2 regions of the Streptomyces sp. NPDC032091 genome follow, and region 1 is predicted to be linked to the other one. Evidence: riboswitches for the same ligand, from Rfam matches in the RefSeq annotation. Region 1 holds a riboswitch; the other holds the start of a gene.
The links. A riboswitch is a leader RNA that binds a small molecule or an ion and turns the genes downstream of it on or off. The one in region 1 is predicted to bind S-adenosylmethionine.
Positions count from the first base shown of each region.

Region 1 (15,176 bases):
TACGGCTACCCCGGCCCCGCGGTCGGAGGGCAGCCCGGCGCGCAGCCCGGGGTCCCCCGCACCTCGTACAACCAGGTGCGCACGGTCGGCGAGCGGACCTACGGCGGCCAGCGCGGCGCCGTCCCGCAGCAGCAGCAGCCGCCGCAGGCCTACCAGGCCCAGTACCAGGCCCCCGAAGCCCTCCAGGCCAGCGGCTACGGCGTCCCCCAGCAGCCGGCCCCGCAGCACCAGACCCAGCAGATGACCCACCCGGGCGGCCGCGGTCGCGCGGGCGGCGGCGGGGGCTCCAGCCGCAAGGGCCTGCTGATCGCGGCGGTCGCGGTGGTGGCGGCGGTGGCGATCGGCATCGGAGCCGCGCTGACCTTCGGCAACAAGGACGACGACAAGAAGAACCAGACGAAGGGCCCGTCCCAGTCGGTCGCCCCCTCGCAGCCCGACGGTTCCCCGGAGCCGAGCGCCTCGCCGGAGCCTTCGCAGAGCCCGCTGCCGAAGGCGGACGCCTCGGGCGCCGGCATGGCGCTCACCGGTGGCGCGACGCTCCAGACGACCGTGCCGGGGGCGAAGAGCGCGGGCGGCCAGTACGTCGGCAACTTCAACCAGACGGGCGCGGCGGTCACCTGGACCCTGGACGTCCCCAAGGACGGCCAGTACAAGCTCAAGATGACCTACGCGGTGCCGGGCAAGGACGCGAGCACCACGCTGACCGTCAACGGCGACAAGCAGGACCGCCCGATAAACATGAAGAACTTCGCCCTGGCCAAGCCGGGCGAGTGGGGCTGGACGAACACCTACTCGCTGGTGCAGCTGAAGAAGGGCTCCAACACCGTCAAGATCTCGTGCGAGACGGGCAACCAGTGCGAGATCAACATCGACCAGCTCTGGCTGGAACGAGGCTGACCCGCCTGCTCACCGCCCGCCCGCCGGGACGGCCGTGACCTTCACCGACCCCCGTACCTCCGCGTAGGTGCGGGGGTCGAACTCTCCCGCCGTGGGGGCGTGGACCGTGGCCGTCGCGAGGGCCACCGCGCGGGTGAGGCGGTCCGGCCAGGGGAGGGCTTCCGTCAGGGCGGACAGCAGGCCCGCCACCGCCGAGTCGCCCGCGCCCGTCGGGTTGCCGCGCAGGGTGCGGGGCGGGGTTGCCTGCCAGGTGCCGTCGGGGGTGGCGGCCAGGAGGCCCTCGGGGCCCAGGGAGGTCACCACCGCGTGCGCGCCCCGGCGGCGGGCGTCGCGGGTGGCGGGGAGCGGGTCGCGCGAGCCCGTCAGCTCGGCCAGCTCCGCCGCGTTCGGCTTGATGATCTCCGGCCGGGCGGCGACCCCGCGGCGCAGGGCCTCGCCGCTGGTGTCGAGGAGGACGGGGGCGCCGGCCGCGCGGGCCGCCCGTACCAGGACCGCGTACGCCCCCACCGGCACGCCCGGCGGCAGGCTGCCGCACAGGGCCACCGCCCGGGCCCCGGAGACGAGTTCGGTGTACCGGCCGAGGAACGCCGTCCATTCGGCGGCCGTGATCTGCGGGCCCGGCTCGTTGAACTGGGTGGTGTCGCCGGAGCTTTCGTCGACGACGGCCAGCGTGCGCCGGGTGGTGCCGGCGCAGGGGACGAGGGCGTCCACCACGCCGCGGGAGCCGGCCAGCAGCTCCCGTACGAGCGCGCCCGACGGGCCGCCCGCGAAGCCCGTCGCCGTCACCTCGTGGCCGAGCGCGGCGAGGACCCGGGCCACGTTCAGCCCCTTGCCGCCCGCCCGTTCGGTGACGGCGGAGACCCGGTGGGAGGTGTGCGGCAGCAGTCGCGGCACCCGGTGGGTGACGTCGAGCGCGGTGTTGAGCGTGACGGTGAGGATCATGGCCAGTCCCGGTCTTGGTGTGTGCCGGGATCATGCCAAATGGAGGGCGGCCAGCCCAGTCCTCCGGGTCGGCCGCCGCGCGTCCGTACGGCTGAAAGGCCGGTTCAGCCCAGCGGGCTGACGACCCATTCGCCCCGTCGCATGACGCCCTTGACGTCGAACTCCGCATCCAGGACCACCAGGTCGGCGTACTTGCCGGGCTCCAACGAGCCCACCTCGTCGTAGAGGCCGAGCAGCTTCGCCGGGTTGGCGGAGATCGCCTGCACCACCGACTCGACGGGCAGTCGGTCGACGCTCACCGACCGCTTGAAGGCGGTGTCCAGGGTGAGCGTGGAGCCCGCGATGGAGCCGCCCTCCACCAGCCGGGCGACCCCCTCCTTGACCTCGACCTCCAGCGGGCCCAGGTGGTAGGTGCCGTCACCGAACCCGGCCGCGTCCATCGCGTCCGTGATCAGCGCGACCCGGTGGGCGCCCGCGTGGTGGAAGGCCAGCTCCAGCATCGCCGGGTGCAGGTGCGTGCCGTCGTTGATCAGCTCGACGGTGACCCGTTCGTCCTCCAGCAGCGCCGCGATCGGGCCGGGCGCGCGGTGTTCCAGGCGGGGCATCGCGTTGTAGAGGTGGGTGGCGACGGTCGCGCCCGCGTCGATGGCCTGGCGCGTCTGGTCGTACGTGGAGTCCGTGTGGCCGATCGCCGCGATGACGCCGTGCTCGGCGAGCAGGCGTACGGATTCCAGCCCGCCCGGGAGCTCGGTGGCGAGGGTGACCATGCGGGCGGCGCCGTGCGCGGCGTCGACCAGCTTGCGGACCTCGGCCGGGTCGGGGTCGCGCAGCAGGTCCTCCTTGTGCGCGCCCTTGCGGCAGGGGTTGATGAACGGGCCCTCGAAGTGGATGCCGGCGATCTCGCCCTGCTGCGTGAGCTCGGCGAGCAGCGCGGCGCGGCGGGCCAGCTCGTCGAGGTCGCCGGTGACGGTGGAGGCGACGAGGGTGGTGGTGCCGTGCTCGCGGTGCGTCCGTACGCCGGTGAGGACGTCCTCGGCGGTGCCGGAGGTGAAGGAGGCGCCGCCGCCGCCGTGGTTGTGCATGTCCACGAAGCCGGGGACGATCCAGTGCCCGGAGAGGTCCACCAGCGCGGAGTCCTCGTGGGCGCTGCCCGCGATCCGGGTGCCCTCGACGATGACGCGGCCGCCCGCCACGATGCCGGTCGGCAGCACCACCCTGGCGCCGGAGAGAACGGTGCTGTGTGCGCGTCCGGACATCAGGCAGGTACCTCCGTGGCGAGTAGGTCCCAGGCGAGCAGCCCTGCGCCCAGGCATCCGGCGGTGTCCCCGAGGGCGGCCGGAACGATCTCGGGCAGCCGCTGGAACGTCACGCGTTCCCCGACGGCCGTCCGCAGTGGTGTGAACAAGGTTTCCCCCGCCTCGGCGAGCCCGCCACCGATGATCAGCGTGCTCGGGTCCAGCAGGGTGAGCGCGGTGACGAGTCCGTCGGCGAGCGCGCCGATCGCGGCCAGCCAGACCTCCGCGGCGTGGGCGTCGCCGGACTCCACGGCCTTGGCGCAGTCGGCGGCGTCCGCGTCGGGATCGCCGGAGGCGGCCGCCCAGGCGCGGGAGACGGCGGACGCGGAGGCGAGGGTCTCCAGGCAGCCGTACTGGCCGCACCCGCAGGCGGGGCCGCCCGGGCGGACCACGATGTGGCCGATCTCCCCGGCGTAGCCGTGGGCGCCGGCCTCGATGCGGCCGGCGATGCCGATGGCGCCGGCGATGCCGGTGCCGAGGGGGACGAACAGGAAGCGGTCGGCGCCCTGGCCGGCGCCGATGCGGCCCTCGGCGAGCCCGCCCGTGCGGACGTCGTGGCCCAGGGCCACCGGGATGCCGCCGAGGCGCGCGCTGAGCAGCTCGCGCATCGGTACGTCGCGCCAGCCCAGGTTCGCGGCGTACACGGCGATGCCGCGCTCGGCGTCGACGATGCCGGGGACGGCCACCCCGGCGGCCGAGGCGGCCGTGCCGAAGCGCTCCCGGCCGAGGACGAGGAGCTCGGCGGCGAAGTCCAGGATCGTCTCGACGACGGCTTCGGCGCCCCGCTCGCGGCCGGTGGCGCGGCGCGCCTCGTGCAGCAGGGTGCCGTCCCCGGCGATGAGGGCGGCCTTCATCCCGGTGCCGCCCACATCGAGGGCGATGACGTGTTTCACGGGTTTCACAAAGACAGTCTCGCGTGCTTCGAGGGGAAAGGTCTAGTCCATTGGGCGGGATTGTTGAGCGGCCATACAAATCCGGAAGGCCGGTCGGGCCCCGCCCGGAGACGGTTTGGAAACAGTCCGCCCGCGAGGCCGCCGTCGATGTGGAGGAGCCGCCAAAGTGGTGTAGACCTTACGTGGATCGTACGTACAACCTGGGGTGGATCGAGAACTGTGAAGGGCCGTTACCTGAGGCTGGCCGCGTCCGGAGCCGCACTGTGGCTGACCGGCGTGACACTGACCGGCTGTGGAGCCGTGCCGGGCCTCTCCGGGGACAACGAGGTGACCCTCCGGGTCGTGGCGGCCGACTACGGAGACAATCCGCAGAACTCCTCCGCCGCCTACTGGAAGAACCTCGCCACCGCCTTCGAGAAGGACAACCCCGGCGTCAAGGTCGAGGTCAGCGTCTACTCCTGGTCGGAGGTCGACGCGAAGGTCGCCGCGATGGTCAAGGCCGGCAAGGCCCCCGACATCGCCCAGATCGGCGCCTACGCCGACTACGCCGAGGCCGGCAAGCTCTACACCGCCGACGAACTGCTGTCCGTCAAGACCGAGGCCGACTTCCTCGCCCCGCTCGCCGACGCCGGCAAGGTCCGCCGCGTCCAGTACGGCATGCCGTTCGTCGCCAGCACCCGGCTGCTCTTCTACAACACCAAGCTCCTCGGCGACGCCGGGATCATCCCCAAGGACGGCTCCACCCCCTGGCAGCCCAAGAGCTGGGCGGAGGTCGAGGCGGCCGCCAAGAAGCTCAAGGCCGCCGGCGTCCCCACCCCCTTCGCCCTGCCCCTGGGCCGCGAGGAGGCCCAGGCCGAGACGATGATGTGGATGCTCTCCGGCGGTGGCGGCTACACCGACAACGAAGAGGCGTACGCGATCGACTCCGCGGAGAACGTCAAGACCTTCGAGTTCCTCCGCGACCGGATGGTCGGCCAGGGCCTCACCGGCCCCGTCGAACCCGGCAAGCTCGACCGCCAGGCCGCCTTCGACGCCTTCACCCGGGGCGAGGTCGGCATGCTCAACGGCCACCCGACGCTGCTGAAGCAGGCGGCCGGCAAGGGCGTGAAGTTCGGCATGGTCGCCATGCCCACCGCCGACGGCACCGACCACTCCACGATGGGCGTCGCGGACTGGGTCATGGCCTTCAAGAACGGCCACAAGAAGGAGGCCGGCAAGTTCCTCGACCAGCTGTACTCGGCGAAGAACGTGACCACCTTCACCAACCAGTACGACCTCCTGCCCGTCACCACCAGCGGCTACCGCGCGATGGAGTCCGCGAACGGCGGCCCGGCCGCCCAGCTGCGCACCTTCCTCACCGCCCTGCCCAACTCCCGCCTCTACCCGGCGGGCAAGAAGTCCTGGGCGCAGGTCAGCGAGGACATCAAGCAGAACATCGGCAAGGCGGTCCAGCCGGGCGGCCAGCCGGCCAAGGTCCTCGAAGGCATAGCGGACTCGGCGCGCAAGGCGGACGGGGAGAAGTAGCCGGCCCCCGCACCGCGCCGGGCGGTGTCGGTGGGCCGCGTTAGTGTGGCGGTATGACAGACGGCGGCCAGGCGGGTGAGACGGGCGGGGCGGCAGAGCAGCCGGCCGAGGCCCGGCTGAGCGCCGCCGAGGCGGCCGTGCTCGCGTACGAGGGCCGCAGCTGGCCCGGCCCCGGTGCCAAGGAGCGCGCGATACGCGAGGGGCTCGGGCTGAGCCCCGTCCGGTACTACCAGCTGCTCAACGCCCTCATGGACGACCCCCGGGCCCTCGCCCACGCCCCCGGCACCGTCAACCGCCTCCGCCGCATCCGCGAGGCCCAGCGGGCCCGGCGGTAGGCCCCGCCGGGAGCCGGTGGTGGATCACGAGCGGAGGGGGTCTGGGCGGCGTCCCGGTGACGCCGGTAGGGTCGGTGCCATGGGGAGCCATCCGCAGCAGCCGCCGATGCCCGTGCCCGCCACCGCCGCCGGACGCGAGGGACTCGAAGCCCTCCTCCGCACACCCGGCAGAGCCGTCGTCGCCCTCGACTTCGACGGCACCCTCGCCGACATCGTCCCCGACCCCGACCAGGCCCGCGCCCACCCCGACGCCGTGCCCGCGCTCGCCGCACTCGCGCCCCGGGTGGAGGCCGTGGCCGTCGTCACCGGCCGGCCCGCCGGCGTCGCCGTGCGCCACGGCGGCTTCGCCGGGGTACCCGGGCTGGAGCACCTCGTCGTCCTCGGCCACTACGGGGCCGAGCGGTGGGACGCCGTCACCGGCGTCGTGCACGCCCCCGCCGAGCACCCCGGCGTCGCGGCGGTACGGGCCGAGCTGCCCGGCTTCCTCGACGCCATCGGGGCGTGGCGCGGGACCTGGATCGAGGAGAAGGGCCGCGCGCTGGCCGTCCACACCCGCCGCGCGGAAGACCCCGAGGCGGCGTTCGAGGCCCTGCGCGAACCCCTCGCGGAGCTCGCCGCCCGCCACGGGCTCATCGTCGAGCCGGGGCGCGCCGTACTGGAACTGCGCCCGCCGGGGATGGACAAGGGCGTCGCCCTGACGGAGTTCCTGCGGGAGCGGGACGCGGGGCCGGTCCTGTACGCGGGGGACGACCTGGGCGACCTCGCGGCGTACTCGGCGGTCGAAAAGCGCCGGGCGGAGGGCCTGCCGGGGCTCCTGGTGTGCAGCGGCTCGGCGGAAGTCCCGGAACTCGCCTCCCGAGCCGACCTGGTCCTCCCGGGCCCCGGCGCGGTGGCGGCGTTCCTGGGCCGGCTGGCGGTGGAGCTGCGGGGGTAGGGGCCGGGCGCTGGTCCGGGAGGGGGAGCCCGCAGGACGATGGCATCGTCATCCGGCGTACGCGGGACGACACACCGAGGAGAGAGCCCGGACATGATCGACATCAGCCGACTCGACGGTGCGGCCGTGACGGCCGCCGAGGACTCGTTCCGTCTGATCTACGCCGAGGTGTTCGGCGGCCCCCCGTACTACGAGACCGAGGAGAACGTCTTCGCCGCCTTCCAGCGCTTCCGTGCTCAGACCACCCTCGTCGCGGCCCTGGCCACCACCGCTGACGGCGAGCCGGTGGGCATGGCCTACGGGTGGTCGCTCCGCCCGGAGACGGACTGGTGGGACCGCTTCACCACGCCGGTTCCGGAGGACGTGCGCCGCGAGGACGGCCACCGCACCTTCGGCCTGATGGAACTCGCCGTGCGCGCTGCCTGGCGCCGGCAGGGCGTAGCGCGGCGCCTGCACGACGCCCTGCTCGCCTCCGTCGACAACGAACGCGTCCTGCTCAACGTCCACCCCGACAACCAGGCCGCCGTGACGGCCTACCGGGCCTGGGGGTACCGGAAGGTCGGTGACGCCCACCCGTGGCCCGGGGCTCCGCTGCACGACGTGATGCTGCTCGGGATGGTCGCCGGCTAGCCCAGGGCCTCCAGTTGGGCCGTGAACCAGAGCTTCGGGGGGAGGGCCGTGGCCGCCGCCGCCAGGCGCTTCGTGCGTTCCGTGCGTTCCGGTTCCGGCATCGACAGGGCCGTGTGGAGGGCTTCGGCCGTCGCCGTGACGTCGTACGGGTTGACCGTCAGGGCGTCCTGGCGGAGTTCCTCGTAGGCCCCCGCGCCCGTCGACAGGACCAGGACGCAGCCCGCCTCCGAGACCACGGGGATCTCCTTGGCGACCAGGTTCATGCCGTCCCGGACCGGGTTGATCAGGGCCACGTCCGCCATCCGGTACGCCGCCAGAGAGCGGGCGAAGTCGTCCTGGACGGAGAGCAGGACCGGTGCCCAGTCCCGCGTCCCGAACTCGGCGTTGATCTCCTCCGCCAGGGACCGGACCGCGGCCGTGTAGGTGCGGTAGACCTCCAGGTCCTGGCGGGAGGGGTAGGCGGAGGCCAGGTGGACGACGCGGCCCCGCCACTCGGGGTGGACGGTCAGCAGCTCCCGGTAGGCGGCCAGCCCGCGCAGGACGTTCTTCGACAGCTCGGTGCGGTCGACCCGCACGATCGTCCTGCGGTCCCCCACCTCGGCGCGCAGCGCGGCCAGCTTCTCGTCGACCTCCGGGCGGTGGGCCAGGGCCCGCAGGTCGTCGCCGTCGACGCCGAGCGGGTACTGGCCGACCCCGGTGAAGCGCACCTCCCCGTACCGGCCGTCCTGCGTCAGCCGGCGGTGGTGGACGCCGCCCTGGTGGTCCTCGCGGGGGACGAAGCCGTCCGCGACGCCGTGCACGTCGTCCACCGTGGCGCCGCTGATGAAGGCGGAGGCCCAGGCCGCGGTGTGGAAGCCCAGCTGGTCGGCGCCGAGCATGCCCCAGACCAGCCGGCTGCGGATGTCGTCCGGGAGCATGTGCAGGAAGTCCGGCGAGGCCCACGGGGTGTGGGTGAAGTGCGCGATCCGCAGGTCGGGGCGCAGCTCCCGCAGGGCCCCCGGCACGAGGGCCAGGTGGTAGTCCTGGACGAGGACGCGGGCGCCCGGCGCGGCCTCCTCGGCCAGTGCTTCGGCGAAGGCCTGGTTGTAGGCGGTGTACGAGTCCCAGCGCCGCCGGAACTCCGCGTCGAAGACGGGTTCGCGGGGGACGTCGTAGAGGTGGTGGTGGGTGAACCAGAGCACCGAGTTCGCGATGCCGTTGTACGCGTCGTCGTACACCGCGGGATCGATGTCCAGCATCCGCACCCCCGGCTCGGAGACCCCCCGCCGGACCGCTTCGCGGTCGGCGTCGGAGAGGGCGGCGCAGATCCACAGGGCCTCCGGCTGGGCCGCGAGGGCCGCGGACAGGCCGGAGACCAGACCGCCCCCGCCGCGCCGGGCGCTGAGCGCGCCGTCGGCGGCGAGGGCGTACGAGAGCGGGCCGCGGTTGGCGGCGACGAGTACCTGAGAAGCCATGCCGCGAACCTAGCCCGGGGCCCGCTCGCTCAAACGTCCGGGAATTGTCCGGTTCGTCACGTACGGACGGATGGCGCGCGGCGGGGCCGCCCCGCCTCAGGCCACGCGGCGGACCGCGTACTCCTCGATCTCCAGCATCGGCGGCCGCTCCTCCGTGTCCACGGGGTGGGTCCGCGGAACGAACCCGTCCGGCCCCCTCTCGAACTGGGTGAGGACGGGGCGTACGAGGTGCCCGCGCGAGAGCCGCAGCTGCGCGGTGCGGTAGATCGCCGCGGCCATCCGGCCCAGCGCCTGCCCGCTCTGGTGCTTGTGCAGCCGCACCCCGACGTCCACCTGGGCCATCGCGTCCAGCCCGACGGTGTGCAGCGCGTCGACCAGCAGGCCGAGTTCGACCCCGTACCCGACGGGGAAGGGCAGGCGTTCCAGCAGGGAGCGGCGTACGGCGTACTCACCGCCCAGGGGCTGGACGAAGCCGGCCAGCCGCGGCCAGTGGAGGTTGAGGAGCGGGCGCGCCACCAGCTCGGTCACCCGTCCGCCCTGGCCGGGGGCGTCCCCGAGCGGGCGGTCGTACATCGCCTTGACGAACTGCACCTGCGGGTCGGTGAGCAGCGGGCCGACGATGCCGGAGACGAAGGCGGACGAGAAGTCGCGCAGGTCGGCGTCGATGAAGCAGACGATCTCCCCGGTGGTGGCCAGCAGCGAGCGCCACAGCACCTCGCCCTTGCCGGGGACGGCGGGGATGCGGGGCAGGATCTCGTCCCGGTGGACCACGCGGGCGCCGGCCTTGGCCGCGACCTCGGCCGTACGGTCGGTCGAGCCGGAGTCGACCACGACGAGCTCGTCCACCAGGGGGACGGGCAGGCCGTCCATGAGGTCGCGCCGGATCACGGCCACGATCTCCCCGACGGTGGCCTCCTCGTCGAGGGCGGGGAGCACCACGCTCACGGTGGTCCCGGCCGCCCGTTTCCGGTCGAGCAGCTGGTCGAGCGGTCGGTCGGCGGCGGACCAGGAGCGGTCGGCCAGCCAGCGCTCCACCTCATCCAGCACTCTCGGTACTCCCTGGCTACTCGGCGGCGTCACACCCGGCGGATTTCGGCCGAATTGTGATCCATCTCGCGGTTCGGACGGCTGTCTCAACCCGCCGTCCCTTCGGTTACAGTCTTGAACAACGCGAAGGTCCGCCGCATGCCGGGGGGCCTCGTGACAAACGCACCGGCGCGCCATCGAGCGCGTGTGCCGGTGCCATACCGCTCATCCAGAGGGGCAGAGGGACACGGCCCGTTGAAGCCCCGGCAACCCTCCAGTCGGTTCTCGCTCGCGCGGGGCCCCGGCTAGGGAAGGTGCCAATTCCGTCTCATGGCGAAGTGCGCCATGGGGAAGATGAGGAGAAAGGGCCTCGCCATCATGGCTGCACAGTCTGTCGCCACCTCTGCCGCTCCGGGATCCGACACCGCCGGTTCCGTTGATCTCGGCCCCGCCACCGGCCTTTCCTGTCGTGAGTGCGGCACCCGTTTCGAGCTCGGCCCCATCTTCGCGTGCGTCGAGTGTTTCGGTCCGCTGGAGGTCGCCTACGAGCTGCCGACCGGTGACCCGCAGGCGCTGCGCGCGGCGATCGAGGCCGGCCCGAACAACATCTGGCGCTATGCGCCGCTGCTGCCCGTCCCCGCGGACGTGGCGTCCAAGCCGAGCCTGAACCCGGGCTTCACCAAGCTCGTGGACGCGCGGAACCTGGCCAAGGAGCTGGGCGTCACCGGCAAGCTCTACGTCAAGGACGACTCCGGCAACCCGACGCACTCCTTCAAGGACCGCGTCGTCGCCATCGCCGTCGAGGCCGCCCGCGCCTTCGGCTACACCACCCTCTCCTGCTCCTCCACCGGCAACCTCGCCGGCGCCGTCGGCGCCGCGGCCGCCCGGGCCGGTTTCCGCTCCTGCGTGTTCATCCCGCACGACCTGGAGCAGGGCAAGGTCGTCATGGCCGGTGTCTACGGTGGCGACCTGGTCGGCATCGAGGGCAACTACGACGACGTGAACCGCTTCTGCTCCGAGCTCATCGGCGACCCGCTGGGCGAGGGCTGGGGCTTCGTCAACGTCAACCTGCGCCCCTACTACGGCGAGGGCTCCAAGACGCTGGCCTACGAGATCTGCGAGCAGCTCGGCTGGCAGCTGCCCGACCAGCTCGTGATCCCGATCGCGTCCGGCTCGCAGCTGACGAAGATCGACAAGGGTCTGCAGGAGCTGATCAAGCTCGGTCTGGTCGAGGACAAGCCGTACAAGATCTTCGGCGCCCAGGCCGAGGGCTGTTCCCCGGTGTCCACCGCCTTCAAGGCCGGCCACGACGTGGTGCGCCCGCAGAAGCCGAACACGATCGCCAAGTCCCTGGCCATCGGCAACCCGGCGGACGGCCCGTACGTGCTCGACATCGCGCGCCGCACCGGCGGCTTCGTCGAGGACGTCAACGACGAGCAGGTCGTCGAGGCGATCCGGATCCTGGCGCAGACCGAGGGCATCTTCGCCGAGACCGCGGGCGGCGTGACCGTCGGCGTGACGAAGAAGCTCATCGAGAACGGGGTCCTGGACCCCTCGCTCACCACCGTCGTCCTGAACACCGGTGACGGCCTGAAGACCCTGGAGGCGGTGTCCGGCAGCGGCCAGACCGCCACCATCCGCCCGAGCCTGGACGCGTTCCGCGCCGCCGGCCTGGCCTGACCCTTCCCTCGCACTCCCCGGAAAGGCGGTAGCGCCATGAGCGTCAACGTCCGCATCCCCACCATCCTGCGCACCTACACCGGCGGCGCCGCCGAGGTCCCGGCCGAGGGCGCGACCCTCTCCGAGGTGATCGACTCCCTGGAGGCGAACCACCCGGGCATCGCCGCGCGCGTCCTGGACGACCAGGGCAAGCTGCGCCGCTTCGTGAACGTCTACGTCAACGACGACGACGTGCGCTTCGAGGGCGGCCTGCAGACGGCGACGCCGGACGGCGCCGGCGTCTCGATCATCCCGGCGGTCGCGGGCGGCTGCTGAGCCGGCCGACGTCCCGACCGAATCTGAATTGCCCCCTCCGCTAAAAGCGGAGGGGGCAATTCTGCTTGATTGGGCGCGGTAGAGTTGGGGAAGTCCCCTCCGTTGTTCTTGCCCGCCGCATATGAGCGGGCCGCGAGAGGGTTGACATTGAGTCAACATGCGCGTGCCTTTTGGGGCATTGGTGCGGCTTGTCTGGCCCGACTTGCCCAGGAATAGGACAACTTTTCAGCCCATTTCCTTGTTTGCGCGTGTCCAGATTTCTCGTCGGAATGACCTGTTGCAGACAGCAGCGGTGCAGATACATTCAGCCCCGGTCGAGGCGTTCCGGCGCAAGTTCTGACCCGGGTCCGCGAAGTGCGGACCTGCGCAAGGGCCAGTAATAGGGGAGTTAGGCATGGCTCAGGGCACCGTCAAGTGGTTCAACGCGGAGAAGGGCTACGGCTTCATCGCGGTCGACGGTGGTGCGGATGTGTTCGTCCACTACAGCGCCATCCAGATGGACGGGTACCGCACCCTTGAAGAGGGTCAGCGGGTCGAGTTCGAGATCTCGCAGGGCCAGAAGGGTCCGCAGGCGGACATGGTCAAGCTCGCGGCCGGCTGAGTCGAAGCGCGATCGGCCACCGACGCACGCACCAACACGTGAGGGGCCCACATCCTGGACTGGGATGCGGGCCCCTCACGTATGTGCCGCACCGGCGCGGCGCGCGCGGTGGCCCGGCATGACGCGAAGCCGCTTGCACTCGTGGGGGCCGAGTGCTAATCATTGGCGTTAGCACTCTCCGGGTGAGAGTGCTACAAGACGAGGACCGGGCCGGTGAGGCCCGCAGGGTCCGGCGGGAAGGAACCGCCGGGTCGGCAGGCCGTCCGTCGCGGGCGCGGGCGCGGTCCGGAGCAATCCACCCCTCCTGGAGGACCACTTCAGATGGCCAAGATCATTTCGTTCAACGAGGAGGCCCGGCGCGGCCTTGAGCGTGGCATGAACCAGCTCGCCGACGCCGTCAAGGTCACCCTTGGCCCCAAGGGTCGCAACGTCGTCCTTGAGAAGAAGTGGGGTGCGCCCACGATCACCAACGACGGCGTCTCCATCGCCAAGGAGATCGAGCTCGAGGACCCGTACGAGAAGATCGGCGCCGAGCTGGTCAAGGAAGTCGCCAAGAAGACGGACGACGTCGCCGGCGACGGTACGACCACCGCCACCGTCCTCGCCCAGGCGCTCGTCCGCGAGGGTCTGCGCAACGTGGCCGCCGGTGCCAACCCGATGGCGCTCAAGCGCGGTATCGAGAAGGCCGTCGAGGCCGTCTCCGCCGCCCTGCTCGCGCAGGCCAAGGATGTCGAGACCAAGGAGCAGATCGCTTCCACGGCCTCCATCTCCGCCGCCGACACCCAGATCGGCGAGCTCATCGCCGAGGCGATGGACAAGGTCGGCAAGGAAGGCGTCATCACCGTCGAGGAGTCCCAGACCTTCGGTCTGGAGCTTGAGCTCACCGAGGGCATGCGCTTCGACAAGGGCTACATCTCGGCGTACTTCGCCACCGACATGGAGCGTATGGAGGCGTCCCTCGACGACCCGTACATCCTGATCGTCAACTCCAAGATCGGCTCGGTCAAGGACCTGCTGCCGCTCCTGGAGAAGGTCATGCAGTCCGGCAAGCCGCTGCTGATCATCGCCGAGGACGTCGAGGGCGAGGCCCTGTCGACCCTGGTCGTCAACAAGATCCGCGGCACCTTCAAGTCCGTCGCCGTCAAGGCCCCGGGCTTCGGCGACCGCCGCAAGGCCATGCTCGGCGACATCGCCATCCTCACGGGCGGCACGGTCATCTCCGAGGAGGTCGGCCTCAAGCTGGAGAACGCCGGTCTCGACCTGCTCGGCCGCGCCCGCAAGGTCGTCATCACCAAGGACGAGACCACCATCGTCGACGGTGCCGGTGACAGCGACCAGGTCCAGGGCCGCGTCAACCAGATCCGCGCCGAGATCGAGAACTCCGACTCGGACTACGACCGCGAGAAGCTCCAGGAGCGCCTCGCGAAGCTGGCCGGCGGCGTGGCCGTCATCAAGGCCGGTGCCGCGACCGAGGTCGAGCTCAAGGAGCGCAAGCACCGCATCGAGGACGCCGTCCGCAACGCCAAGGCGGCCGTCGAAGAGGGCATCGTCGCCGGCGGTGGCGTGGCCCTGCTCCAGGCCTCCTCGGTCTTCGAGAAGCTGGAGCTCACCGGTGACGAGGCGACCGGCGCCAACGCCGTGAAGCTCGCGCTGGAGGCCCCGCTCAAGCAGATCGCCGTCAACGGTGGCCTTGAGGGTGGCGTCGTCGTGGAGAAGGTGCGCAACCTGGCCGTCGGCCACGGTCTGAACGCCGCCACGGGCGAGTACGTCGACATGATCGCCGAGGGCATCATCGACCCGGCGAAGGTCACGCGCTCCGCGCTGCAGAACGCCGCGTCCATCGCCGCGCTCTTCCTGACCACCGAGGCCGTCATCGCCGACAAGCCGGAGAAGGCCGCCGCCGCTCCGGGCGGCATGCCGGGCGGTGACATGGACTTCTGATCGGCCCCGCGCTGATCGGCTGTTCTCGAACGAGGGCGGCACCCCTTCCGGGCGGAGGGGGTGCCGCCCTCGGGCGTTTGCGGGGGCGGGGGGTCAGTGGGCGTAGTCCCTGAGCGCCTCGGTGGCGAGGGAGAACCCGACCGGCTGGGGAAGGGCGAGGGTTCCGCCGTAGGGGCAGGACTCCCGCCGACGGTAGCGTCCGTCTTCCGGCTTGCTGTAGACCGTGACGGTGTCGCAGTCGCGGTCGATCAGCAGGAACACGGGGATGCCCGCCTGCGCGTAACCGTCACGCTTCTCCCGCCTGTCGCGGGCCTCGGTGTCGTGGTCGTGCGACGTGACCTCGACGGTCATCAGCACCCCTGCGGGATCGGACCACTCGCCGTGCCCGGCGAAGTGCCGTTGCGGGGCGAGTGCACCATCGGGCCGGGCGCGGCCGTTGCGGTACTGCTCGGTGCGGAGCCCGCGCTCGCGGTACAGGCGCAGGTCGGGGCGGTGTGCCATGCACTGGTCCGCGACCCACATGATGATCTCGTCGTGGTCGCCGTCGGGCACCGACTTGACCTCCAGCTTTCCGTTGATGAATTCGAGCGTGACCGTCTCGGGTGCGCGGCGGGCCAGTGTCTCGAAGTCCGTCAGGGACATCTGGGCGTGCGCGGCGGTGCTGGGGGTCATGGGGTCGCCTCCTCGACTCCATGGTGCCCGTGTTCGG
Region 1 covers NZ_JBVILR010000017.1:112,430-127,605, reverse strand. Annotated here, with positions in the region: gene ACZ5NJ_RS25665 (CBM35 domain-containing protein) at 1-897, shown strand, start outside; gene ACZ5NJ_RS25660 (1-phosphofructokinase family hexose kinase) at 907-1,839, opposite strand; gene nagA (N-acetylglucosamine-6-phosphate deacetylase) at 1,944-3,095, opposite strand; gene ACZ5NJ_RS25650 (ROK family protein) at 3,095-4,027, opposite strand; gene ACZ5NJ_RS25645 (extracellular solute-binding protein) at 4,247-5,551, shown strand; gene ACZ5NJ_RS25640 (DUF3263 domain-containing protein) at 5,605-5,886, shown strand; gene otsB (trehalose-phosphatase) at 5,966-6,820, shown strand; gene ACZ5NJ_RS25630 (GNAT family N-acetyltransferase) at 6,914-7,450, shown strand; gene ACZ5NJ_RS25625 (alpha,alpha-trehalose-phosphate synthase (UDP-forming)) at 7,447-8,904, opposite strand; gene ACZ5NJ_RS25620 (glucosyl-3-phosphoglycerate synthase) at 9,001-9,951, opposite strand; SAM riboswitch class I at 10,153-10,291, shown strand; gene thrC (threonine synthase) at 10,285-11,610, shown strand; gene ACZ5NJ_RS25610 (ubiquitin-like small modifier protein 1) at 11,647-11,925, shown strand; gene ACZ5NJ_RS25605 (cold-shock protein) at 12,320-12,526, shown strand; gene groL (chaperonin GroEL) at 12,848-14,467, shown strand; gene ACZ5NJ_RS25595 (Uma2 family endonuclease) at 14,561-15,139, opposite strand.

Region 2 (15,176 bases), on a different contig from region 1:
GCCTCCTCGCCCGCGGCGGCCACCAGCTTGACCCAGCCGGCCGGACGCAGCACGTACGCGGCGGCCGCCACGTCCAGGGGGTCCGCGGCGGCCGGCGGGGCACCGGACTCCAGTGCCCCGGCCAGTTCCGGCTGCGCCTCGCGCACCTTCTCCGCGACCCGGCTGCGGAAGACGCCGTCGCTCTCCACGGCCGCGGCCATGGCGTTGCCGGCGAACTTGGCACGCCGGGTCGGGGTGAACCGGGCGTACTGGCGCAGCTGCGCCGGGAGGTCACCGACGGTCAGGCCGCCGAAGGCGTCCGAGACGAGCGAGACGACCCGGCGCCGCACGCCCTCCGGCAGCGGGCGGTCGAGGACCTCCGCGGCGTCGCGGGCAGCGTCGGCCGGCCCGGCGCCGCTTGCTGGCTCCACAATCCGTCACCCCTACCGTGATCTCCTGCGGGCCCGGCTCCCTCAGGAGTCGGTGCCCGGCCTGTCGACGAGCTCGATCTGGTCCACCGCGTTGCACCAGCGGCAGCGGACCGACTCGATGGTCTCACTGACCACCTCGCGCTCCTCGACCTTGGGCTCCCCGGCGAGGTCGAGGTGGACGTACTCGACCACCTTCGACGATCGGGTGACATCGAACCGCGTGAGGTTGCCGCACAGGGTGCAGCGCCACCGGGTGGTGTCGGTCGGCAGGGGAACCGTCGTCATCAGGCCGCTCTCTCCTTCGTAGCTCATTCAATTAAAGCCTTCCGCGGCGGTCGGCGGACCGCAGCACGTAACCCTACGGCCTGGCACCACCCTCAGGGGGGTCCGCCTGCGTCATGCTCTGTCGCATGATCGTAAAGTGGCGGGCCGTGCGCGAGGCCGCCCGGGGCCCCGTGGTCACGTACGCGCTGATCGCCGGCTGCTGCGCGGTGTTCCTGACGAGCCCGGCCTCCGGCCTGAACCCGTCCTTCGGTACGGGCGAGCGGCTGCTGGCGACGGGTACGGCCTATTTCCGGCACTGGGGCGTGGTCCCCGACGAACTGTTCTCGGGGGCCGCGCGCCCGCTGCTGACCCCGCTGACGGCCCTCTTCGTCCACGGCAGCTGGCTGCACCTGCTCGGGAACATGCTCTTCCTCTACGTCTTCGGCGCCATGACGGAGGAGCGGATGGGGCGGCCGGCGTTCCTCGTCTTCTACCTCTGCACCGGCTACGTGGCCCTGGCGGCCTACGCGGCGGCCAACGCCTCCTCGGACCAGACCCTGGTCGGGGCGTCCGGCGCGATCTCGGCGGCGCTGGGGGCGTTCCTGTGCCTCTTCCCGCGGGCGCGGGTGACGTCCCTGTTCCCGTTCCTGCTCTTCCTGCCGCTGCGGTTCCCGGCCTGGATCGTGCTGATGTTCTGGTTCGGGCTCCAGTGGCTGGCCGCGCACCGCGCGGGGAGCGGGCCGGGGGTGGCCTACCTGGCCCACGTCGTGGGCTTCTCGGTGGGGTTCTGCTACGCGTGGGCGCGATATCGCCGTACGACTAGAGTGAGGCGACCAGTGACTGCCGGCGAGGGAGACAGCCAACCGTGATCACCGCGATCGTGCTCATCAAGACCAGCGTGGACCGGATCCCCGAGATCGCCGAGTCCATCGCGCAGCTGGACAGCGTCAGCGAGGTCTACTCCGTCACCGGTACGTACGACCTGATCGCGCTGGTCCGCGTCGCCCGCCACGAGAACCTGGCGGACGTCATCCCCGGCCGGATCAGCAAGATCCCCGGCGTCGAGGCGACGGACACGCACGTCGCGTTCCGCACGTACTCCCAGCACGACCTGGAAGCCGCCTTCGCCATCGGCCTCGACGCGTAGCACCGGCGGGGCCGTCCGTCAGCCCCGCCGGCGGCCGGCTCCCCGCTACACCGCCGGGACGCAGCGGCCGTCCTCCGTGCGGTACTGCCACTTCGCGCCGTCCGCGACGAGTTCCTTCACCGCGCGGACGAAGCGCTCCACGTGCTCGTCCGGGGTCCCCGCCCCGAAGCTGACGCGGATCGCGTTCAGGGACCGCTCCCCGGGCGCCGCCTCCGGCGCCCCGCACTCGCCCTGGGCCTGCGGCTCGCTGCCCAGCAGCGTCCGTACCAGCGGGTGGGCGCAGAACAGCCCGTCGCGCACGCCGATCCCGTACTCCGCGGACAGCGCCGCCGCGAAGTGGGAGCTGTTCCAGCCGTCGACCACGAACGAGATGACGCCGACGCGCGGGGCGTCGTCCCCGAACAGGGACAGCACCCGCACCGCCGGGACCTCGGCCAGGCCCGCGCGGACCTTCGCGATGAGGTGCCGCTCCCGGGCGACGAGGTTCTCGAAGCCGGCCTCCTCCAGCGCCCGGCAGGCGGAGGCGATGGAGTAGACGCCGATCACGTTCGGGGAGCCGGCCTCGTGGCGGGCGGCGGTGGTGTGCCATTCGACGTCGACGCCGCCGTCCTCGCGGCGGGCCACCTTGCGGGAGGCGCCGCCCCCGGCGAGGTACGGCTCGGCCTCCTGGAGCCAGTCCGCGCGGCCGGCGAGCACGCCCGAGCCGAAGGGCGCGTACAGCTTGTGGCCGGAGAAGGCGACCCAGTCCACGTTCAGTTCCCGTACCGAGACGGGGTGGTGGGGCGCCAGCTGGGCGGCGTCCAGGACGATCCGCGCGCCGTGCGCGTGCGCGGCGGCGGCGAGCTCCTTGACCGGCCACAGTTCACCGGTGACGTTGGAGGCGCCGGTCACGCAGACCAGGGCCGGACCATTGGGGCCTCCCCTGCTCGAGCGAAGCCGAGAGCTTGGGGAAGGGTCGCGGTCGGCCAGCGCCCGCTCCAGGGTGGCGACGGCCTCGCCCGGGGTGCGCGGGGCGTTGAGGTACGTGACCTGCGCGTCGCCCCAGGGCAGCAGCGAGGCGTGGTGCTCGGTCTCGAAGACGAAGACCTGGCAGTCGGCCGGGAGCACGGCGGCGAGCAGGTTGAGGGAGTCGGTGGTGGAGCGGGTGAAGACCACCTGGTCGGCGGGGCGGCAGTCGAGGAACGCGGCGACGGTGGCCCGGCTCTGCTCGAAGAGGTCGGTGGAGAGCTGCGAGAGGTACCCGGCGCCGCGGTGGACGCTGCCGTAGTAGGGGGCGTACGCGGCGACGTCGTCCCAGACCCGCTGGAGTGCGGGCGCGCTGGCCGCGTAGTCCAGGGCCGCGTAGGTGACCTCGCCGCCGGTGACGAGCGGGACCGTGACGTCCCGGCCGAGCACGGGCAGCGGCTCGGCACAGGCCGGGTCGGCGGCGGTGCGGGCGGTGGCGGCGGTGCGGGCGGCGGCGTTCAGGGATGCGGACATGGCTGTATCTCCCGGCAGGCAGGGCGGAATGGCTTCGGTGGTGCCCGTACGCGGGTACGGCGGCGCGCGGCGCGGCGGCGGCCGTCAGGGGTACGGGAAGTGCCTCGGACGGGATGCGGGTACGCGGAAGGGACCCTGTTCCGAGGGGTGAAGAAGGGGCGGAGCCGCCCTATCGCATTCGCTTGCTCACGGAAAACGCTCCTCGGAAGACCAGGATCCCTGGTGTCGAGGGATCCGCGCTTGCCGTAGACCTCGCTGCCTACGGCCTGGTCATCACCCGGGGCACCCCGCCACGGAAGGAGGGTTGCCGGACAGCGAGCCGGGGCCAAAACGCTGTCACTCGTGACCTTGGAGAGCATCCTGCCACACGGACCGCCGAAGACAAGGCCCCGGTCCACCATGTGGACCGGGGTCTCGTCGGAAGCCTCAGGCGTTGCTGGCGGCCACCCACCGCTCCAGCGCGGCCCGGGCGGCGCCCGAGTCGATGGACCCGGCCGCGCGGGCGATGCCCGCGGAGAGCTGCTCCTCCAGCGAGCCCGTGCCCGGGTCCAGGGCGACCAGGGCGGACGCCGCGTTCAGCAGGACGGCGTCGCGCACGGGGCCGGTCTCCCCCGCCAGCAGGCGGCGGGCCACGTCGGCGTTGTAGGAGGGGTCACCGCCGCGCAGGGCGGAGATGTCGACGGTCTCGATGCCCACGTCGCGCGGGTCGAAGGCGTGCTCGGTGACCCGGCCGTCGCGGACCCACCACACCCGGGAGGTGCCGGTGGTGGTCAGCTCGTCCAGGCCGTCGTCGCCGCGGAAGACGAGGGCGGAGGTGTTCCGCTCGGCGAGCACCCCGGCCATGATCGGGGCCAGCCGGCCGTCCGCGACGCCGACGGCCTGGGCCGTGACCCGGGCGGGGTTGGTGAGCGGGCCGAGGCCGTTGAACGCGGTGCGCACGCCGAGGTCCCGGCGGGCCGAGGCCGCGTACCGCAGGGCGGGGTGGAAGACCACGGCCGCGCAGAAGGTGATGCCGGCCTCCTCGGCGACCTCCGCCACCCGTCGGGGGGTGAGGGAGAGGTTGACGCCGAGCTTCTCCAGGACGTCGGAGGAGCCGCTGGCGGAGGACGCGGCCCGGTTGCCGTGCTTGACGACCTTCGCACCGGCGCCGGCGGCCACGATGGCGGACATGGTGGAGATGTTGACGGTCTTGGCGCCGTCGCCTCCGGTGCCGACGATGTCCACGGTCCGGCCCGGCACCTCGATCAGGTTGGCGTGGGCGTACATCGTCCGGACCAGGCCGGTGTACTCCTGCACGGTCTCGCCCTTTGCCCGCAGGGCCACCGCGAAGCCCGCGATCTGCGCGTCGGTGGCCTCGCCGCGCATGATCCGCTCCATCGCCCACGCGGTGTCGTCGGAGGCGAGGTCGTGGCCGCTGAGCAGGGCTTCCAGGATGCCCGGCCAGCCGCGGGCCGCCACGCTGTCGCCGCCTGCCGGGGTCGCAACGTTCATGGTCAGCTCCTGCTGCTCGTCGGGGGTTCGCACGTCGGACGGGAAGGATCTCAGCCTATCCAGCCCCGGAGACGGCAATGAGCCCCCGTCCAGACCCTGGACGGGGGCTCTTGCCGTGGCGACACCAGGATCGACCTGGGTCGATCCCTCAAGCGGTCCTGCCGGAGATCAGTGGTGGCCGTGGCCCGACTGGATCTCCTTGTACTCCTCGGCGGTGGGCTTCGGAATCTGGTTGCCCTCCGCGTAGAAGCCCTTGCTGAGCTTCGCGCGCAGCTTCTCGCCGCGCGTCACCTTGCGCTCGACACCGTTCTCGTCGACCGTCGGGCCGATCTCGACCGGCTTGTACTGCTCGTGCGAGGTGAGCGTGTGCAGCTTGCCCTGCGGGAGCGGCTCGTGGACCTCGACGAACTCACCGTGCGGCAGACGCTTGATGATGCCGGTCTCGCGACCGTGCAGCACCTTGTCGTGGTCCCGGCGCTGGAGGCCGAGGCAGATCCGCTTGGTGGCGATGAAGGCCAGGACCGGGACGACGAAGAAGCCGATCCGGACGAACCAGGTGATCGAGTTGATCGACAGGTGGAAGTACTGGGCGAACATGTCGTTGCCACCGCCGATGAGGAGCACGATGTACTCCGCGATCCAGGCGACACCGAAGGCCGTACGGGTCGGGACGTTGCGCGGGCGGTCCAGGATGTGGTGCTCGCGCTTGTCGCCGGTGACCCAGGACTCGATGAACGGCCAGACGGCGATCGCGCCGAGGACCAGCGGGAAGAGCAGCAGCGGGATGAACACGCCCAGGACGAGCGTGTGGCCCCACAGGTTGATCTCCCAGCCGGGCATGGCACGGATCAGGCCTTCCGGCATGCCCATGTACCAGTCGGGCTGCGCGCCGGTGGACACGTGGTCCGGGCGGTACGGGCCGAGCGCCCAGATCGGGTTGATCGAGGCGAGGGCCGCGATGGCCGCGATGACACCGAAGACCAGGAAGAAGAAGCCTCCGGCCTTGGCCATGTAGACCGGCAGCAGCGGCATGCCGACGACGTTGTTGTTCGTCTTGCCGGGACCCGCGAACTGGGTGTGCTTGTGGTAGAAGACCAGGATCAGGTGGGCCACCAGCAGGCCCATCATGATGCCGGGCAGCAGCAGGATGTGGATCGAGTAGAACCGCGCGACGAAGTCGCCGCCGGGGAACTCGCCGCCGAAGAGGAAGAACGACAGGTACGTGCCGACGATCGGCACGGACAGGATCGCGCCCTCCATGAAGCGGACACCGGTGCCTGAGAGCAGGTCGTCCGGCAGGGAGTAACCGGTGAAGCCGGTGAACATGCCGAGGACCAGCAGCAGGAAGCCGAAGATCCAGTTGACCTCGCGCGGCTTGCGGAACGCGCCGGTGAAGAAGACGCGCATCATGTGCACGACCATCGCGGCGACGAAGATCAGCGCCGACCAGTGGTGGATCTGCCGGATGAGCAGACCGCCGCGGACATCGAAGCTGATGTCCAGCGTCGAGGCGAAGGCCTCGGACATCTGGACGCCCTGCATCGGCACGTACGAGCCGTGGTACACGACCTCGTTCATGCTCGGGTGGAAGAACAGCGTCAGGTACACACCCGTGAGGATGATGATGATGAAGCTGTAGAGGCAGATCTCACCCAGCATGAAGGACCAGTGGTCCGGGAAGATCTTGCGCATGTTCGCCTTGGCGAGGCTGTAGATGCCCAGGCGTGCGTCCGCCCAGTCGGCTACGCGCTCGCCGGCCGGCGCTTTGCGCTCGGTGGTGGTGGCAGTGCTCATCCGCGCTCCCAGAATGCAGGACCGACGGGCTCTTCGAAGTCGCCGAGCGCTTCGAGGAAGCCTTCGTCATTCACGCCGATCCGCAGCTGCGGAAGCGCGTGACCGGCCGGGCCGAAGATGACACGGGCGCCGTCGGAGAGGTCGAAGGTGGACTGGTGGCACGGGCAGAGCACGTGGTGCGTCTGCTGCTCGTACAGGCTGATCGGGCAGCCGACGTGGGTGCAGATCTTGGAGTAGGCCACGATGCCCTCGTGGGACCACTCCAGCTCCTGCTTGTCCTTGATGTCCTCCGGCTTGATCCGGACGAGCATCAGGGCGGCCTTGGCGATCTGGTTCTGGAAGTCGTGCTGGTCCTCTTCCAGGCCCTCGGGCATGGCGAAGGTCAGCGAACCGACCTGAACGTCCTCGGGGCGCAGGGGCTCCATGGTGTTCTGGTTGATGATCAGCTTGCCCTTGGCCCACATGGTCTTGCGGAGCTTGTCCTCGGGCAGCGTGCCCAGGTCGCGCAGCAGGACCACGCCGGAGAGCGGCACCAGGGCCAGCGCGCCGAGCAGGGTGTTGCGGATCAGCGGGCGGCGGGCGATGCCGGACTCGTTCGCACCGTCGGCGAAGTCCTGCATGACCTTGGCCTTGACGTCCGCCGGCGCCGCGATCTCGTGGCGGTCGTCGGCGACCTCGACGTCGGACATCAGGGTGCGGGCCCAGTGGACCGCGCCCGCGCCGATGCAGAAGAGGGCCACGCCCAGGGTCAGGCCCAGGGCGAAGTTGAGCGCGCTGACCTTGCCGATCGGGAAGACGTAAATGATCTTCTCGACGGGGATGGACACGTACGAGGCGATGAAGCCGACGGTGGCCAGCATCGACAGCGTGAACAGCATCGCGACCGTGCGCTCGGACCGCTTGGCGGCCCGCTCGTCGATGTCCTGGATGCGCGGCTTGTGGACCGGCAGGCCCGGGTCGGCGAACGGGTCGTCCGCGACCGCTACGGCACCGTGGTGCGCGTCGCCCTGCTCGCTCGGCAGGTGCTTGTCTTCGGGAATGTCTTGGCTACTCATGACTTCTTGGCCTTAGCGGTGTGGGCCGCGACCCAGACGGCGACAGCGATCAGCGCACCCAGACCGAAGATCCAGCCGAACAGACCCTCGGAGACGGGGCCGAGGCCACCGAGCTTCAGGCCGCCAGGGCTGACCGACTTCTCGCCGTTCACGTTCTGGAGGTACGCGATGATGTCCTTCTTCTGCTTCTCCGGCATCGTGCTGTCGGGGAAGGAGGGCATGTTCTGCGGGCCGGTGAGCATGGCCTCGTAGATGTGCTTCGGCTCGACGCCCTCGAGGTTCGGGGCGTACTTGCCGTTCGTCAGCGCGCCGCCCTCGCCGGTGAAGTTGTGGCACTGCGCGCAGTTGTTGCGGAACAGTTCGCCACCGGCGGCGATGTCGGCACCGGCCGGGTCGTACTGCTTCTCGGCCGGCGTGATCGGGCCGGCGCCGAGGGAGGCGATGTAGGCCGCGAGCTGGTCGATCTGGGCCTGCGAATAGATGTTCCGCTTCTTCGGCACCTGGGCGCCGGGCTGCTGGGCGGGCATGCGGCCCGTGCTCACCTGGAAGTCGACGGCCGCGGAGCCGACGCCGACCAGGCTCGGGCCGTCAGAGGAACCCTGACCGCCGGTTCCGTGGCAGCTTGCGCAGCCCACGGCGTAGAGCTTCTTGCCCTCCTCGATGGCGAGGGACTGGGCGGTTTCATCGGCCTGCGCCTTGCCCGCGGGCGCGAAGGCGGCGTACAGCCCCCCCGTGACCGCCAGCGCGAAGAGTAGAACGACGACCGCCGCCAGCGGATGGCGTCGTCGTACGGAGAGCTTTTTCACGGATTACCCCGGTGTCAGGATCTTCTGCGTCGGTGTTTCTGGATGGTGTGCCGGACGGTGCCGGCGACGTTTCGCTACTTGATCAGGTAGATCGTGGCGAAGAGGCCGATCCAGACGACATCGACGAAGTGCCAGTAGTAGGACACGACGATGGCCGACGTGGCCTGTTCGTGGGTGAACCTCTTGGCCGCGTACGTCCGGCCGAGGACCAGCAGGAAGGCGATGAGTCCGCCCGTCACGTGCAGACCGTGGAAGCCGGTGGTCAGGTAGAACACCGTGCCGTACGGGTCGGACGAGAGGCTCAGGCCCTCGTGCTTGACCAGCTCGGTGTACTCGAACACCTGGCCGCCAATGAAGATCGCACCCATGACGAACGTGATGATGAACCACGTCCGGAGCTTCTTCACGTCACCGCGCTCGGCGGCGAAGACGCCGAGCTGGCAGGTGAGGGAGGAGAGCACCAGGATCGTGGTGTTCGTCGCCGAGAAGGGCAGGTTCAAGGCCTTGGCCTGTTCTGCCCAGTGCTCGGCGCCCATCACGGATCGCAGGGTGAAGTACATCGCGAAGAGGGCCGCGAAGAACATCAGCTCGGAACTCAACCAGATGATGGTTCCGACGCTGACGAGGTTCGGCCGGTTGACCGTCGGGTGCGCGTGCCCGGTATCTACTGTCGTTGCTGTCGCCACGACCGACATTATGTCGGTCGCTTATCCCGCCCTCACCCCGGGGGGTGCCGTTCGGAGTGTCAGGGGGGTGTGCAAGGCCCGAACGGCCCATCAGATCACCCCCGTGCGGGCTCTCCCGCCAGGCTGGCGGAACCGATGTTGACACGGGATCGGACGGAGTAGCATCCCGCGCATCATCAGCGTGATTCACGGACACGTGGAGGAACGAAATGCGGGCGACTGCGCGGGTTCTGCTCTACAGCGACGACGCGAGCACCCGGGAGCAGGTGCGGCTGGCGGCCGGGCGCAGGCCGGCCGCCGACCTGCCGCCGGTGGAGTTCGTGGAATGTGCCACCCTTCCGGCGGTCCTCAAGGAACTGGACGCCGGCGGCATCGACGCGTGCGTGCTGGACGGGGAGGCGGTCCCGGCCGGGGGCATGGGCGTGTGCCGGCAGATCAAGGACGAGATCTTCCGGTGTCCCCCGGTGCTGCTGCTGATGGGGCGTCCCCAGGACGCGTGGCTGGCCACCTGGAGCCGCGCGGACGCGGCCGTCACCCTTCCGGTGGACCCGGTGGAGTTCCCCGAGGCCCTGGCGGGCGTCCTGCGCGCCCGGCTGGCCCCCAACGCGGCCTGAGACGCGGGCGAGGGCCCGCGGGCGGCTCTGTGGCCGTCCGCGGGCCCTCGCGTGCTTCCTGGGGCCTGCGGGTCAGACGGTGGGGCGCAGGCGGGCCTGGTCGACGCGGCTGCGGCCCTCCTGGGTGCCCTTGAGGAGGTAGCTGCCGTCGCGCCAGGCCTTCCAGTCCAGGTTCCAGTCGCCGTAGCCGTTGCCGAAGGGCTCCATGTCCTCGCCGATGCTGTTGATCACCCGGACGATGTCGCCCTCGCTGATGTTCTCGTAGAACCAGGCGGCGTTGCCCGTGCTCATGCCGGTGCAGCCGTGGCTGACGTTCTCGTAGCCCTGGGAGCCGACCGACCAGGGCGCGGCGTGGACGTACTCGCCGCTCCAGGTCACGCGGGTGGCGTAGTAGACGGGGAGGTTGTAGTACTCGCTGCCGCCGATGCCGACGGTGTCCCCGCGCATCTGGACGAAGTACTGCTTGCCCAGCACCACCTTGACCCCGTTGCGGGTGGAGAAGCCGGGCTTCCCGGTGGTCACCGGAATGGTGTTGATCACTTCTCCGTTGCGCTCGAACGTGAGGGTGTGCGCGGCGGCGTCGGTGGTGACCTCCACCCGGTCGCCGATCTCCAGCTTGAGCGGCTTGGAGGCGGTTCCGTGGAGGTCGTCCTCGATCTTGACGCCCTCCAGGTTGCTCCGTACGGAGACCCAGGAGTGGGCGGGCCAGTACTCCTTGGGGCGGAAGTGCAGGTTCTTGTCGTCCACCCAGTGCCAGGCGCCCTCGACGGGCTCGGGGGTGTCGATGACCAGGCCCCGTTCGACGAGGGCGCGGGCGGCCTTGTCCTTGACGGGTTCGCTGAGTTCGGCCGTGATGGGCTGTCCGACCCCGTATTTGCCCTCGTCCGGGCCGAATTCCACCTTGAGGACCTTCTTGGCCGGGGTGGTGTCGAAGGCCAGCGTGCGCTGCCCCGGAGCCCCGTGCCGGTCCTCCGTGCTCACGGTGACCGTGTAGTGGACGCCCGCGGCCATCGGCGAGGTGCTGTGCCAGCGGTCGCCCTTGGCGGAGAGCTCCCCCGCCAGGCGGCGTCCGTGGGTGTCCACGGCCATCACGTCGGTGATACGGGAGTCCGTGCCCTTGGCGGTGACTTCGAGCGGCTTGTCGGGGTCGGCGGCCCTGCCGCCGCCGGGCGGCTGGTTGAAGGTCACCTGCTGGCCCGCGTCGTACGGGCGGGCTGACAGCGGGTTGTCGGACGACCCCCCGCATGCGGTGGCGCCGGCACCGAGGGACGCGACCAGCAGGGAGCAGCCGAGTACCGTCCGAAGACGCGGTGAGTGCTTCATGCGCTCAACGCTATGAACATATGACTATTACGTCGCGCGGGGTGCCTGCAAACGAGGGGCCCGGACTCCTCCGAAAAGGTGTCCGGGCCCCTCTGTACTGCTCGTGCGGCTCGTACCGCTACCGCCTACTGGTTCTGGTTCTCACCGCGGTAGTACTCGTACACCCAGCCCCACAGGCCGATCAGGATGATCGGGGCCGAGAAGTACATGAGCCACCACCCGAAGATGACGCCCATGAACGCGAGCGCGCCGCCGATGCCCAGCGAGAGCGGCTGCCAGCTGTGCGGGGCGAAGAACCCCAGCTCGCCCGCCTCGTCGGCGACGTCGGCCTCCAGGTTGTCCTGAGCCATCTCGTCCACGCGCCGGGCCGTGAAGGCCAGGTAGTAGCCGATCATGGCGCTCAGGCCGAAGGCCAGCGCGAGAGCGGTGGTTCCGACCGGCTCCTTCGACCAGACGCCGTAGACGACGGTCATGATCAGGATGAAGACGGAGAGCCAGAGGAACATCTTGCCCTGGATCTTCACTTGCCGGCCTCCTTGCCACCGGTGACGGCCTTCGCCGGGGCGTGGTCCTCGAGGTGGTCGAGGGCCGCGATCTCCGGGTGGTGCAGGTCGAACGCCGGCGATTCACTGCGGATGCGCGGCAGGGTGAGGAAGTTGTGCCGCGGCGGCGGGCAGGAGGTCGCCCACTCCAGCGAACGGCCGTAGCCCCACGGGTCGTCGACCTCGATCTTCTTGCCGTACTTGGCGGTCTTCCAGACGTTGTACATGAACGGCAGGAAGGAGAGGCCGAGGACGAAGGAGCTGATCGTCGAGATCGTGTTCAGCGTGGTGAAGCCGTCGGCGGCGAGGTAGTCCGCGTAACGACGCGGCATGCCCTCGGCGCCCAGCCAGTGCTGCACCAGGAAGGTGCCGTGGAAGCCGATGAACAGCGTCCAGAAGGTGATCTTGCCGAGGCGCTCGTCCAGCATCTTGCCCGTGAACTTCGGCCACCAGAAGTGGAAGCCGGCGAACATCGCGAACACCACGGTGCCGAAGACGACGTAGTGGAAGTGCGCGACGACGAAGTACGAGTCGGAGACGTGGAAGTCCATCGGGGGCGAGGCCAGGATGACGCCGGTCAGACCACCGAAGGTGAAGGTGACCAGGAAGCCGATCGTCCAGAGCATCGGGGTCTCGAAGGACAGCGAGCCCTTCCACATGGTGCCGATCCAGTTGAAGAACTTCACACCGGTCGGGACCGCGATCAGGAAGGTCATGAAGGAGAAGAACGGCAGCAGCACACCGCCGGTGACGTACATGTGGTGCGCCCACACGGTCACCGAGAGGCCGGCGATCGCGATCGTCGCGGCGATCAGACCGATGTAGCCGAACATGGGCTTGCGGGAGAACACCGGGATGATCTCGGAGACGATGCCGAAGAACGGTAGCGCGATGATGTACACCTCTGGGTGCCCGAAGAACCAGAAGAGGTGTTGCCACAGCAAGGCGCCGCCGTTGGCCGCGTCGAAGACGTGCGCACCGAACTTGCGGTCGGCCTCCAGCGCGAAGAGCGCGGCGGCCAGGACCGGGAAGGCCAGCAGGACCAGGACACCGGTCAGCAGGACGTTCCAGGTGAAGATCGGCATGCGGAACATCGTCATGCCCGGAGCGCGCATGCAGATGATCGTGGTGATGAAGTTGACCGAGCCCAGGATCGTACCGAAGCCGGAGAAGGCCAGACCCATGATCCACATGTCGGCGCCGATGCCCGGCGAGCGGACGGCGTCCGACAGCGGGGAGTAGGCGAACCAGCCGAAGTCGGCCGCACCCGAGGGGGTGACGAAGCCGGCGACCGCGATGGTCGAACCGAAGAGGTACAGCCAGTACGCGAACATGTTCAGCCGCGGGAACGCCACGTCGGGCGCGCCGATCTGCAGCGGCATGATCCAGTTGGCGAAACCGGCGAACAGCGGGGTCGCGAACATCAGCAGCATGATCGTGCCATGCATGGTGAACGCCTGGTTGAACTGCTCGTTCGACATGATCTGCGTGCCCGGACGGGCCAGCTCGGCGCGCATGAAGAGCGCCAGGATGCCGCCGATCAGGAAGAACACGAACGAGGTGACCAGGTACATCGTGCCGATGGTCTTGTGGTCGGTGGTGGTGAGCCACTTGACGACCACGTTGCCCGGCTGCTTGCGCCGCACCGGCAGCTCGTTTTCATACGAGTCGGCGGCGGCACCCTGGGATTCGTTGAGGATGCTCACAGTTTGTTCACTTCCGCGTTCCGGGCGGGGTCAGTCTGCTTGATGCCGGCCGGCAGGAAGCCGGTCTGACCCTTCTCCGCCAGCTGCTTCAGGTGGGCCTTGTACTCCGCGGGGGAGACGACCTTCACGTTGAAGAGCATGCGGGAGTGGTCGACACCGCAGAGCTCGGCACACTTGCCCACGAAGGTGCCTTCCTGGTTCGGGGTGACCTCGAAGACATTGGTGTGACCGGGGATGACGTCCTGCTTGAACAGGAAGGGCACCACCCAGAAGGAGTGGATGACGTCGTTCGACGACAGGATGAAGCGGACCTTCTCGCCCTTGGGCAGGTAGAGGGTCGGCCCCGGGTTGTTCGTGTCCGCGTTCCGGTCGCCGGGGACGCCCTTCTCGTAGACGCCCTCGGCGCCCGCGGGGAAGTCCTTGGTGAAGCGGTCCGGCAGGGAGGCGAGCTCCTTGGGAACCACACCCGCCTTCGGGGTCGCGGCGTCGCCGTCGACGTTCTCGACGTAGTTGAAGCCCCAGCTCCACTGGAAGCCGATCACGTTGATGGTGTGAGCCGGCTTTTCGGAGAGGGTGAGGAGCTTCGACTCATCACGCGCGGTGAAGTAGAAGAGCACCGAGACGATGATGAGCGGGACCACGGTGTACAGCGCCTCGATGGGCATGTTGTACCGGGTCTGCGCGGGGACCTCGATCTTCGTCCGGCTGCGCCGGTGGAAGATGACGCTCCACATGATCAGGCCCCAGACCAGGATGCCCGTGATGAGAGCGGCGGCCCAGGATCCCTGCCACAGGGAGAGGATGCGAGGCGCCTCCTCCGTGGCCGGGTAGGGCATACCGAGGCGGGGGAAGCTTTTCCAGTTGTACGAGCAACCAGTGGCGGTCGCCAGGACCACGCCCGCAGTCAGCGCCTGCAGCAGCTTCCGCCGCATCGGGCGCCGCGGCGAGCGGTCGGAGCCGTAGGGACTCACGTAGCGCCTTCCCGAGAGTCTCGGCCCGCGCGGCCGGCCGCGGCCGTGTTCGGGTCGGTCGCCGGCCCTGACGCAGGCAGGGGTTTGGATGTTTATGCGGACCAAACCCTACTGGACGCTATTTGAGGCCGCGCGGGGAGGGTGCCCAACGCGCCGCTACTGCCCCCGAAGGGATGGATCCGCCGTACGGGGGACGGGCCGTCCGGCCCTGAACGGCGGGCTCCGGACGGCATCTGACGACCCCTGAACCCCGGCGTGACCTGGGCCGCTCGCCACGTCGGGGCCCGTCCGGCCGGACGCCCGCCCCCTCAACCGCCGTGCCCCCGCCGCCCCTGCCTTACGGTGGCCGGATGCCGTACTTCGACACCGCGTCCGCCGCCCCGCTGCACCCCGTGGCCCGGCAGGCGCTGCTGGCCGCACTGGACGAGGGCTGGGCGGATCCGGCCCGGCTGTACCGGGAGGGGCGGCGGGCCCGGCTGCTGCTGGACGCGGCGCGGGAGGCCGCGGCCGAGGCGGTCGGATGTCGCCCCGACGAGCTCGTGTTCACTCCTTCGGGGACGCACGCGGTTCACGCGGGCGTCGCGGGGGCCCTCGCCGGGCGCCGGCGGGTCGGCGGCCATCTGGTGGTGTCGGCGGTGGAGCACAGCTCCGTCCTGCACGCGGCGCAGACGCACTCGGCCGCGGGGGGCACGGTGACGGAGGTTCCGGTGGACCGCTTCGGAGCGGTCTCCCCCGCCGGTTACGCCTCCTCCCTCACCTCCGCCACCGCTGTGGCGTGCCTCCAGTCGGCCAACCACGAGGTGGGCACCGTCCAGCCGGTGGCCGAGGTGGCCGAGGTCTGCGCGGCGGCGGGGGTGCCGCTGCTGGTGGACGCGGCGCAGTCGTTGG
Region 2 covers NZ_JBVILR010000028.1:66,895-82,070, reverse strand. Annotated here, with positions in the region: gene ACZ5NJ_RS32960 (NYN domain-containing protein) at 1-413, opposite strand, end outside; gene ACZ5NJ_RS32955 (hypothetical protein) at 453-695, opposite strand; gene ACZ5NJ_RS32950 (rhomboid family intramembrane serine protease) at 809-1,543, shown strand; gene ACZ5NJ_RS32945 (Lrp/AsnC family transcriptional regulator) at 1,540-1,821, shown strand; gene ACZ5NJ_RS32940 (aminotransferase class V-fold PLP-dependent enzyme) at 1,867-3,300, opposite strand; SAM riboswitch class IV at 3,532-3,648, opposite strand; gene trpD (anthranilate phosphoribosyltransferase) at 3,727-4,791, opposite strand; gene qcrB (cytochrome bc1 complex cytochrome b subunit) at 4,960-6,585, opposite strand; gene qcrA (cytochrome bc1 complex Rieske iron-sulfur subunit) at 6,582-7,640, opposite strand; gene qcrC (cytochrome bc1 complex diheme cytochrome c subunit) at 7,637-8,446, opposite strand; gene ctaE (aa3-type cytochrome oxidase subunit III) at 8,521-9,141, opposite strand; gene ACZ5NJ_RS32910 (hypothetical protein) at 9,342-9,746, shown strand; gene ACZ5NJ_RS32905 (L,D-transpeptidase) at 9,819-11,069, opposite strand; gene ACZ5NJ_RS32900 (cytochrome c oxidase subunit 4) at 11,195-11,593, opposite strand; gene ctaD (aa3-type cytochrome oxidase subunit I) at 11,590-13,317, opposite strand; gene ctaC (aa3-type cytochrome oxidase subunit II) at 13,314-14,288, opposite strand; gene ACZ5NJ_RS32885 (aminotransferase class V-fold PLP-dependent enzyme) at 14,639-15,176, shown strand, end outside.
Region 2: linked by a shared signal. The riboswitch ahead of ACZ5NJ_RS32940 (aminotransferase class V-fold PLP-dependent enzyme) and the one ahead of thrC (threonine synthase) in region 1 are both predicted to bind S-adenosylmethionine.